Linked DNA regions of Catenuloplanes niger. The protein of the gene in region 2 interacts with the protein of the main gene of each other region in a pairwise test. Links are inferred from orthologs where the notes say so. Each region holds a gene or a part of one and is shown on either strand. Other genes may lie near its edges.

What was found. Proteins that work in one complex are often made in the same cells at the same time.
Region 1: the proteins of panC (region 2) and J2S44_RS33230 interact in binary tests that used the Escherichia coli proteins (3 or more experiments, as listed by UniProt). The link is inferred for Catenuloplanes niger from one-to-one orthologs.

What each region holds. Positions count from the first base shown.
Region 1 is NZ_JAVDYC010000001.1:7,598,696-7,603,280, forward strand. The notes cover bases 1,117-4,069. They hold J2S44_RS33230 (NUDIX hydrolase), read right to left. Parts: upstream 2,867-4,069; coding sequence 2,366-2,866; downstream 1,117-2,365. Other genes in these bases: J2S44_RS33220 (NAD-dependent protein deacetylase), read left to right, coding at 1,117-1,472; J2S44_RS33225 (SRPBCC family protein), read left to right, coding at 1,531-2,208; J2S44_RS33235 (LLM class flavin-dependent oxidoreductase), read left to right, coding at 2,934-3,824; J2S44_RS33240 (hypothetical protein), read left to right, coding at 3,838-4,069. In the rest of the region: peroxide stress protein YaaA, read right to left, coding at 1-9; J2S44_RS33215 (hypothetical protein), read left to right, coding at 69-635; more of J2S44_RS33220, read left to right, coding at 645-1,116; more of J2S44_RS33240, read left to right, coding at 4,070-4,134; J2S44_RS33245 (response regulator transcription factor), read right to left, coding at 4,292-4,585.
Region 2 is NZ_JAVDYC010000001.1:4,628,056-4,632,667, reverse strand. What follows is about bases 939-3,918. They hold panC (pantoate--beta-alanine ligase), read right to left. Parts: upstream 2,860-3,918; coding sequence 2,017-2,859; downstream 939-2,016. Other genes in these bases: J2S44_RS20490 (Rossmann-like and DUF2520 domain-containing protein), read right to left, coding at 2,846-3,784; J2S44_RS20500 (septum formation family protein), read right to left, coding at 967-1,881. Also shown: J2S44_RS20505 (L-aspartate oxidase), read right to left, coding at 1-886; J2S44_RS20485 (phytase), read right to left, coding at 3,920-4,612. UniProt on the Escherichia coli protein: Catalyzes the condensation of pantoate with beta-alanine in an ATP-dependent reaction via a pantoyl-adenylate intermediate.

The DNA of each region.
Region 1 (4,585 bases), 3.0 Mb from region 2 along the record:
GATGTGCACGGCTGGCAGGTTACCCAAGGCCTTCCGTGTGCCGCCGGACACCTGCCAGAATGACGTGCGTGCGCACATTCATCGAAAGTCTTCGACGTAGAGCGTGGTGGATCGCGCCCGAGGCGCTGGTCGCGGTCGGGTTGGTCGCCGGCGGCCTGTACTACAACGCGGTCGCGCCGGAGCTGTCCGAGCCCGAGCTGCGCGTGCGGGCCACCGAGATGCTCGCGACCGAGCTGGAGCAGGCGACCGTGGACGAGCACGCCAAGCACGGCCATGTGCTCTCCGCGCAGGACCGCATGCTCTGCGAGGTCGAGGTCTTCGGCGTCGACCCGGCCGGCGAGGGGCGGGAGCGGCACCTGCGCACCGCGTACGGCTACTACCTCTGTGCGGCCGGCAAGCCCGGCACGCCGTTCCTGGGCGCGCTGATGAACGCGGGCCCGGCCGTGCTGCACCTGGACGCGGAGCCCGGCGACGACCGGGTGCGGACCGTCACGCTCCAGCAGGACTTCGACGCGCAGCTGGCCGCCATGATGCCGGAGCGGTACCGGGCGCAGGCGAGCAAGGGTTTCACCACCGCTGATCCGCCGCGGGCGCTGAAGGAGCGGTTCGAGCGGGAGGTCACGAACGTGGCATAGCCTGGATTCGTGGAAGAGGGGATATCGCGGCTGTCCGCGCTGGTGGCGGACGGTGACGTGGCGGTGCTGAGCGGCGCGGGGCTCTCCACCGAGTCGGGCATTCCGGACTATCGGGGGCCCAGTGGGCTGTCCCGCGCGCGCACGCCCATGACGTACCAGATGTTCACCGGCGAGCCGGACGCGCGCCGCCGCTACTGGGCGCGCAGCCACGTCGGCTGGCGCACGATCGCGCGCGCCGCGCCGAACGCGGGGCACGAGGCGGTCGCCGCGCTGGAGCGGGCCGGGCTGCTCACCGGCATCATCACGCAGAACGTGGACGGGCTGCACCAGGCCGCCGGCGCCACCGACGTGGTGGAGCTGCACGGCGGGCTGGACCGGGTGATCTGCCTGGACTGCGGCGACGTCAGCCCGCGCGAGGTGCACGACGCCCGGATGGCCGCGGCCAACCCGGCGTTCTCCGCCGAGGCGCTCGCGGTCAACCCGGACGGTGACGTCGAGATCGACGAGGAGCTGGAGGCGGAGTTCCGGGTGCCGGCCTGTGCGGCCTGCGGCGACGGGCTGCTCAAGCCGGACGTGGTCTTCTTCGGCGAGACCGTGCCGCGCGACCGGGTGCAGGAGTGCTTCGCGCGGGTCGAGGCGGCCCGCCTGTTGCTGGTGCTGGGCTCGTCGCTGACCGTCATGTCCGGGCGCCGGTTCGTGCTGCGCGCGGCCAAGCTGGGCATCCCGGTGGCGATCGTGAACCGCGGTGTGACCAGGGGCGACGCGTACGCGGGCCTGCGGCTGGACGCGCCGCTGGGCATCACGCTGAGCACGCTGGCCCGACAATTTCAGTCTTGACTTATATAAGCTGGGGCCGCTAGAAACGTAGTCGCTGTCAACACGAGGGGAGCGGCTCATGATCGATGTGGAAGCCACGGTCGGCGCGGTCCGGCGCCGGGTCGGCACGCGCACGCTGGAGGCCGGTGAGGCACGGGTGGTCACCGCGAGCCGGGTCTACGACGCGCCGCTGGACGACGTCTGGGACGCGTGCACCACGCCCGACCGGATCGCGCGGTGGTTCCTGCCGATCAAGGGCGACCTGCACCTGCACGGCCGGTACGAGCTGGCGGGCAACGCGTCCGGCACGGTCACCGCGTGCGACCCGCCCCACGGCTTCGACGCGACCTGGGAGTTCGGCGGCGAGGTCTCCTGGATCGAGGTCCGGTTCGTGGCGGAGGGCCCGGACCGCACCCGCTTCACGCTGGAGCACATCGCGCACGTCGACGACGAGCGGTGGGCGCAGTTCGGGCCGGGCGCGGTCGGTGTCGGCTGGGACCTGGGCCTGATGGGCCTCGGCATGCACCTGTCCGCGCCGGACGCGACCGTCGACCCGGCCGAGGTGGAGGCGTGGTCGGTGTCCGCGGACGGGCGCCGGTTCATCACGCTGGCCAGCGAGGACTGGGGCCGGGCGAACACCGGGGCGGGGACGCCGGCCGACGCGGCCGCGGGCGCGGCGGCGCGGACGACGGCCTTCTACGCCCCGCCGCCGGCCGGCGAGGACCCGCGGGACACGCCCGAGCCGGCCACGACCTAGCCGGGCACGGCGTTCTGGCCGGGCACGCTGTGCCGGCCGGGCACGCCACCGTCGGCGCTCCTGGACCGGGTCGACCGGGAGCGCCGCCGGACCGTGCGGCGATCGCCGCGGCCGGCTCGGTAGCGGCCACCGATCACCCGTACCGGATGATCGGTGGCTATGCCCTCGCCTGGAGTCGCCGGTAGGCGGTGAACCCGTCCGGCACCCAGTCCCACTCCGGCAGGCGGGCCTCCAGTTCCTCCGGCGTGAGGAACGTGTGCCACTCCACCTCCTCCGGCTGCGGCGCGACCGGCGACGTGCACCGCACCTCGTAGATCGCGGACCACCAGGTGTGCTCCGGCGTCTCGTAGAGGAACTTGAACAACGGCGTCGGCTGCGGCAGGTCGGTCACGCCCAGTTCCTCGGACGCCTCCCGGTGCGCGGCCAGGTCGTAGGACTCGCCGGCGCCGACCACGCCGCCGACGAACATGTCGTAGTGCGACGGGAAGACCAGCTTGTGCGGCGTACGGCGATGCACGAAGATCCGGTCCGCGGCGTCCCGGGCGAGGATGAACACGGCCCGGTGGCGCAGCCGCTTCGCGTACACCTCGCCGCGCGGCGCCTGGCCGATCACCTCGTCGTTCTCGTCGACGATGTCCAGAATCTCGTCCTCGTTCACGCCGCCCATCCTCTGCTATCCGCAGAAGTCATGGCCATCCGGGTGCGGCGTCGGCCAGGCTGAGCCGGTGACGACGTTCTCGCTGCAGGCCGTGCCCCGCGACGGCGCGACGGCCTGGCTCGACCTGGCCCGCCGCGCGGAGGAGATCGGCTTCGACACGCTGCTCACCGCGGACCATCCGGGCTCGTGCCCGGATCCGTACCCGGTGCTCGCCGCGGCCGCCGCCGTCACGTCCCGGATCCGGCTCGGCGTCTACGTCTCCAACGCCGGTGTCCGCGAGCCGCTGCCGCTCGCCTCCGCGGTCGCCACGCTCGACCTGCTCTCCGGCGGGCGGGCCCGGTTCGGCATCGGCGCCGGGCACACCCCGGCCGAGTGGGCCGCGATCGGCCGCACCCGGCCCGGCGTGGCCGGCCGCGTCCGCCGCTGCGTCGAGGTCGCGGACGCGGTCCGCAGCCTGCTCGACGGCGAGGAGGTGACGGTCTCCACGCCGTCGCTGACGATGACCGGGGCGCGCCTCGACGACCCGCGGCCGGTGCAGGCACGCATCCCGATGACGTTCGGCGGCGGCAACAGCGAGCTGCTGCGCTGGGCCGGCCGCAACGCCGACGTCGTCGGGCTGAGCGGCCTCGGTAAGACGCTCGCCGACGGCCACCGGCACACCGTGCGCTGGACGCTCGACGAGATCGACGCCCAGGTCGCGCTGACCGACGGTGCCGAACTGGAGGCGCTGGTCCAGTTCGCGGCCGTCACCGACGACCCGTCGTCCGTGCTGGGCGCCGACGCCGCGGAGATCGGCACGACCGTCGACGCGCTGCGCGAGACGCCGTTCGTGCTGGTCGGCACGGAGGACGAGATCGTCGCCGCGATCGACCGCAACCGGCGACGCTGGACCATCGACCGGTACGTGATCCGCGCCCCCGCGCTGGAGTCCTTCGCGCCGATCGTGGCCCGGCTCTGACAGCATGCACGTCGTGGAACCGCTTCTCGGCGTGGCCCTGGCCGCGTTCTTCGGCTTCGGTGCCGGGCTCGTCGTCGCGCTGGCCGCGACCTCCCGGAGCCGGATCGACGTGCCGGCCCGCCTCGGCGCGATCGAACGGCAGCAGCGCGCCGTCCTCGACCACCTGGGCGTCGCGCCGCCGTCCTACCCCGACGTCGAGGAGCTGGCCCGGCAGGGCCGGCCGATCGAGGCCGTCCGCCTCTACCGCCGCCACACCGGCGTCCCCCTCATCGAGGCGAAGCGCTTCGTCGACGGGCTCCGGCCGCGCTGAGGCGGCGACCCGCCGCGGCCGCGTTGAGGCGGAGACCCGCTCGGGTAGCGCTGCGGCGGGGACCCGCTGCGTCCGGGACCCGCTGCGGCCGGGCTGCGGCGGGGAGCGGCCCGCAACCGGGCGCCGGTGGGTGACCGGCCGCCGCCGTACGGCGGGGTCAGATCCAGCCGAAACCCTGGGCGATGCGGGCGGCTTCGTGGCGGTTCGCGGCGTTCATCTTGCCGGCGGCGGACGACAGGTAGTTGCGGACGGTGCCGGGGGACAGGCTGGCGCGCCGCGCGATGTCGTCGATCGGGGCACCGGTGGCGGCCAGCGCGAGCACGTCGGTCTCGCGCGCGGTGAGCGGGCTGTCGCCGACGCTGATCGCCTCCGCCGCGAGCTGCGGGTCGACGTAGCGGCCGCCGGTGTGGACGGTGCGGACCACGGTGGCCAGGATGTCCGCGGAGACGGT
Region 2 (4,612 bases):
CGTGCTGGCCCACCATGAACCGCTTGCCGTCGCCGTCCACCAGGTGCGCGCCCTCGCCGCGCAGCGCCTCGCTGATCAGCGGTCGCTGCACCGAACTGACCGCGCCGGAGACGAACGACGTGGGGTGGAACTGGACGAACTCGACGTCCGTGACCGCGGCGCCGGCCCGCAGCGCGAGCGCCACGCCGTCACCGGTGGAGACGGACGGGTTCGTGGTCGACGCGTAGATCTGGCCCATGCCGCCGGTGGCCAGCACCACGGCGCGGCTGAGGATCGCGCCGACGCCGTCCTCCGTGCCCTCGCCGAGCACGTGCAGCGTGATGCCGCAGGCCCTGCCGGTCTCGTCGGTGAGCAGGTCCAGGACCAGCGCGTGCTCGACCATCCGGATCCACGGGTCGCGGCCGACCGCGGCGTGCAGCGCGCGCTGCACCTCCGCGCCGGTGGCGTCGCCGCCCGCGTGCACGATCCGGTTCGCGCGGTGGCCGCCCTCGCGGGTCAGCATCAGCGAACCGTCCGCGTGACGGTCGAACTCGGCGCCGGTGCGGATCAGCTCCCGGACCCGGGCCGGGCCCTCCTCGACCAGCACCCGGACCGCGTCGGCGTCGCACAGGCCGACGCCGGCGACCTCGGTGTCGTAGGCGTGCGCGGCCGGCGAGTCCAGCGGGTCCAGCACCGCGGCGATCCCGCCCTGCGCCCACCGGGTCGACCCGTCGTCGATGTTGACCTTGGTGACCACGGTGACGTGCAGTCCGCCTTCGCGAAGATGCAACGCGGCGGTAAGCCCGGCGATACCGGAGCCCACGACGATGACGTCGGTGGTCTCGGTCCAGCCCGGCGCCGGGGCGGCGAGACGCGTCGGCAGGGCCGGAAGATCGAGTGGACGCATCCCTCCAGTCAACTCGACCTGCCCACCCTTTGGGGAGCGCGGCCGGCGAAAAGTGGGGCTAATCGCGTACCCGCACCGGCTCAGTCCGTGATCGGGAGTGCGTTCGGGCCGGCCGCGCGCAGCGACTTGTTGATTTTGATGTCCTGGAGCCAGACGTAGCAGCGGGCGCCACGGTCACCGGTCTTCCAGTCGGCCTCGTTCGCCAGCACCGGTGCGACACCGCTGCGGGCCGCGAGGTCGTCGTCCTTCGGCACCCGCACGTACTCCGCGATCTTCTGCCGGCAGTTGTTGTAGAACGCCTGCCACGCCGCGACGTCGGTGACCTGCGGGTACTTCTGGTTGGCCGGTGCCTGCCAGACGCCGACGAACTCGCCGTTGTGCTCCTTGGCGCAGTCGGTCGCGACCATCTTGCTGATCTCCAGCGTGCTCTGCACGTCCAGCGTGTAGCAGCCGAGCCGCAGCGGCGCGTCCACCGCCTTGAGACCGTCCTTGACCGTGCCCTTGCGGGCCACGGTGGTGCCGTTCTCCTCGACGTTCGTCTTCTCGGTCACGTCGCAGCGGTACCACCGGGCGCCACCGGTCCACGCCTGGTCGGACGGGAACGCGAGACCGAGCGAGAGCCGCCCGAGCCGCCAGTCCGCGCCGAGGTACGTGGCCGACTGCTTGTCGCACTCGGCGAACGCGGCGCGGGCCGGGTCCGAGTCGCGGGCCGGCGGCTTCCCGGCGTTCGCCGGATCACCGGTGAACGTGCCGACGAACGTGGTCTCGACGCGGTGATCCGTGGCGCAGTCCACCGGGGTGGACAGCGCGCGCAACGCGATCGGCGCGAAGTCCGTCGAGTAGCAGACGCCCGCGGCCGGCACGAACGACTTCGGCTCCGGGAGCCCGGCCCAGTCGTCGGTGAGCTCGCCGTCGACCCCCTCGGGCATGCCGCAACCGGCCAGCCCCGCCGTCATCAGGGCGCCGAGCGCCAGCGCCGCCACCGAGCGTCGCATCCGAGAGACCTCCCTGCCTGTCGCCGCATCTCGCGACCGTCGCCGAATCTCGCGAGACCTAACGTAGCCGCCGCGACGTGACCCGGCACGCCGCGTGCACCGATCGAGCGTCCCGCGGCGGCATGTTTCCGCAGCTCAAGTCAGTTCTATCGGAATGTTGTCGATGAGCCTCGTGGTGCCGACGCGCGCGGCGACGAGCAGCCGGGCCGGGCCGTGCTCCGGCGCCGGGCCGAGGTCGGGCGCGAGCAGCACCAGATAGTCCAGGTCCACGCCCGGCTCCGACCGGATCCGGGCGTGCGCGGCGGCGAACGCCTCGTCCGCGGCGCCGCCGGCCGCCGCGGTGTCCGCGCCCGCGCGAAGGCCGGCGGAGAGCGCGAGCGCGGCCGCCCGCTCCGGTGCGGAGAGGTACCGGTTGCGGCTGGACAGCGCCAGTCCGTCCGGCTCGCGCACGGTCGGCACCCCGATCACCTCGACCGGTACGTTCAGGTCCCGTGTCATCCGGGTCACGAGCGTGAGCTGCTGATAGTCCTTCTCGCCGAAGAACGTGAGGTCCGGTCGGGTGAGCTGGAGCAGCTTCAGCACCACGGTGAGCACGCCGTGGAAGAAGCCGGGCCGGCTGGCACCCTCCAGCTCCTCGCCGAGCGGTCCCGGGTTCAGCCGGACCTGCGGCGGGCCGTCCGGGTACATCTCCCGGGCGGACGGCGCGAAGACCAGGTCGACGCCGGCGCGCGCGCAGATCTCCAGGTCGGACTCGAGCGTGCGCGGGTAGCGGTCGAGGTCCTCGTTCGGCCCGAACTGCAACGGGTTCACGAAGATGGTGACGATCAGGTGGTCGGCCCGCTCCCGGGCCGCGCGCATCAGCGACTCGTGGCCCTCGTGCAGCGCGCCCATGGTCATCACCACGGCGACGCGGCCGGTCATCTTGGACCGCGCGCCGTCCAGCTCGGCGACCGTGTTGACCAGCTCAGAGGTCGTCATGCGGGGTGCCCTCCCGGGCGTCGGCGAGGACGTCGAGCAGCGGCTCGGCGTCGACGGGGCGGAGCCGGCCGGCGGAGATCGCGCGGTCGGCGGTGCGCCGGGCCAGCGCCCGGTAGGTGGCCACGGAGTCCGGTGCGACCTCGGTCAGCTCGGCCAGGTGGCGGGCGACCGTGCCGGCGTCGCCGCGGGAGACCGGGCCGGTCAGCGCCGCGTCGCCGAACGCCAGCGCGTTCTCCAGCGACGCGCGCAGCAGCGGTGCCAGCACCCGCTCCGGGTGCCGCACACCCGCGTCGCGCAACCGGTCCAGCGCGTCGTTGACCAGCGTGACCAGGTGGTTCGCGCCGTGCGCGAGCCCGGCGTGGTACAGCGCGCGGTCGCCGTCCCGGATCCACTCGACCGCGCCGCCGAGCTGCTCGACCAGCCGGGCCGCGAACGGGCGGTCCTCGGCGCGCGCGGTCACGCCGTAGGAGATGCCGTGCAGCCGGGCGATGTCCTCCGGCCGGCCGGTGAACGTCATCGCCGGGTGCAGCGCCAGCGGACGGGCGCCGTGCGCGACGGCCGGGGCCAGCGGCGCCAGCCCGTGCGCGCCGGACGTGTGCGCGACGACCTGGCCGGGCCGCAGCGCGCCGTCGTCCGCGAGCCCGCGCACCACGGCCGCGAGCGCGTCGTCCGGCACCGAGACCAGCAGCAGGTCGGTCGCCGCGCGGGCGACCTGGGTGGGTGGCAGGTGGGCGGTGTCCGGCAGCAGCCGGTCGATCCGCTCGGCGGTGGCCTCGGAGGTGCCGGAGGCGGCGATCACCCGGTGCCCGGCCGCGGTGAGCGCGGCGCCGAGCGTGGCGCCCACCCGGCCGGCGCCGACGACGCCGACGGTGAGGGTCGCGCTCGATATGTGCGCGGGTGCGGTACGGCGCGTCGATGCGGCCATGTCAGCGATCCAGTCCTCGAAGGGTAGGTACCGGTCGGGGCCAGTATGCGCCAGTGTTTCAGAGCCGATACAAGCACGTGTGAAAACGTTCACCACGGCCGTCCGGGTACGTACCCGGACGGCCGTGCGCGACGGTCAGCGCAGGAATCCCGCATCGAGGAACTTGAAGTTCGTGCTCGGGCGGTCGCCGTCGGCCGGCGTGTCCTGCCCGTCGTGCACCACCAGCAGCCCGCCGGGAAAACCGGGCAGCGGCGTGGCGGTCACGGCCGCGCCGTCGCACTCCTGCGAACCGTCCGTGCGCGGCCCGTCGACCACGGCGAAGTGCCCGGTCGGGCGGAGCGAGCGCCGGTCGTACGTGTAGAACGTGTCGTCGCCCTGGCTGGAGACCATGAGCGTGCTCCGGGCGATCGTCAGGCCCTCCACGTCCGCCGCGATCCGGCCGCCGAAACCGGGGTCGGCGGCGTAGTCCACGACGCACTCCTCGGTCGCCTCGTCGTACGCGGCCGGGATGCCGAACTCGCGCACCTTCTCCACCGTGCCGGGCCGGCCGGTGAAACGGCCGTCCCGGACCGGCACCCGCCAGAGCGCCACGTCCTCCTGCGCGAGGTAGGCGACGCCGTGCACCGCGTCCACCACCACGCCCTCGACCTGCGGGCCGTCGCCCGGGTCGGTGCAGGGCGCCCAGCGCGCACCGGTCGGCAGCGTGAACTCGGCCGGCAGCGTCAGGCGGTCGACCGGGCGGTAGGTGACCCGGCCGCCGTCCGCGACGAGCCGGAACGTGCCGACCTCGGGCGTGCTGCGGCGGCTGACCAGCAGGTAGCCGCCGTC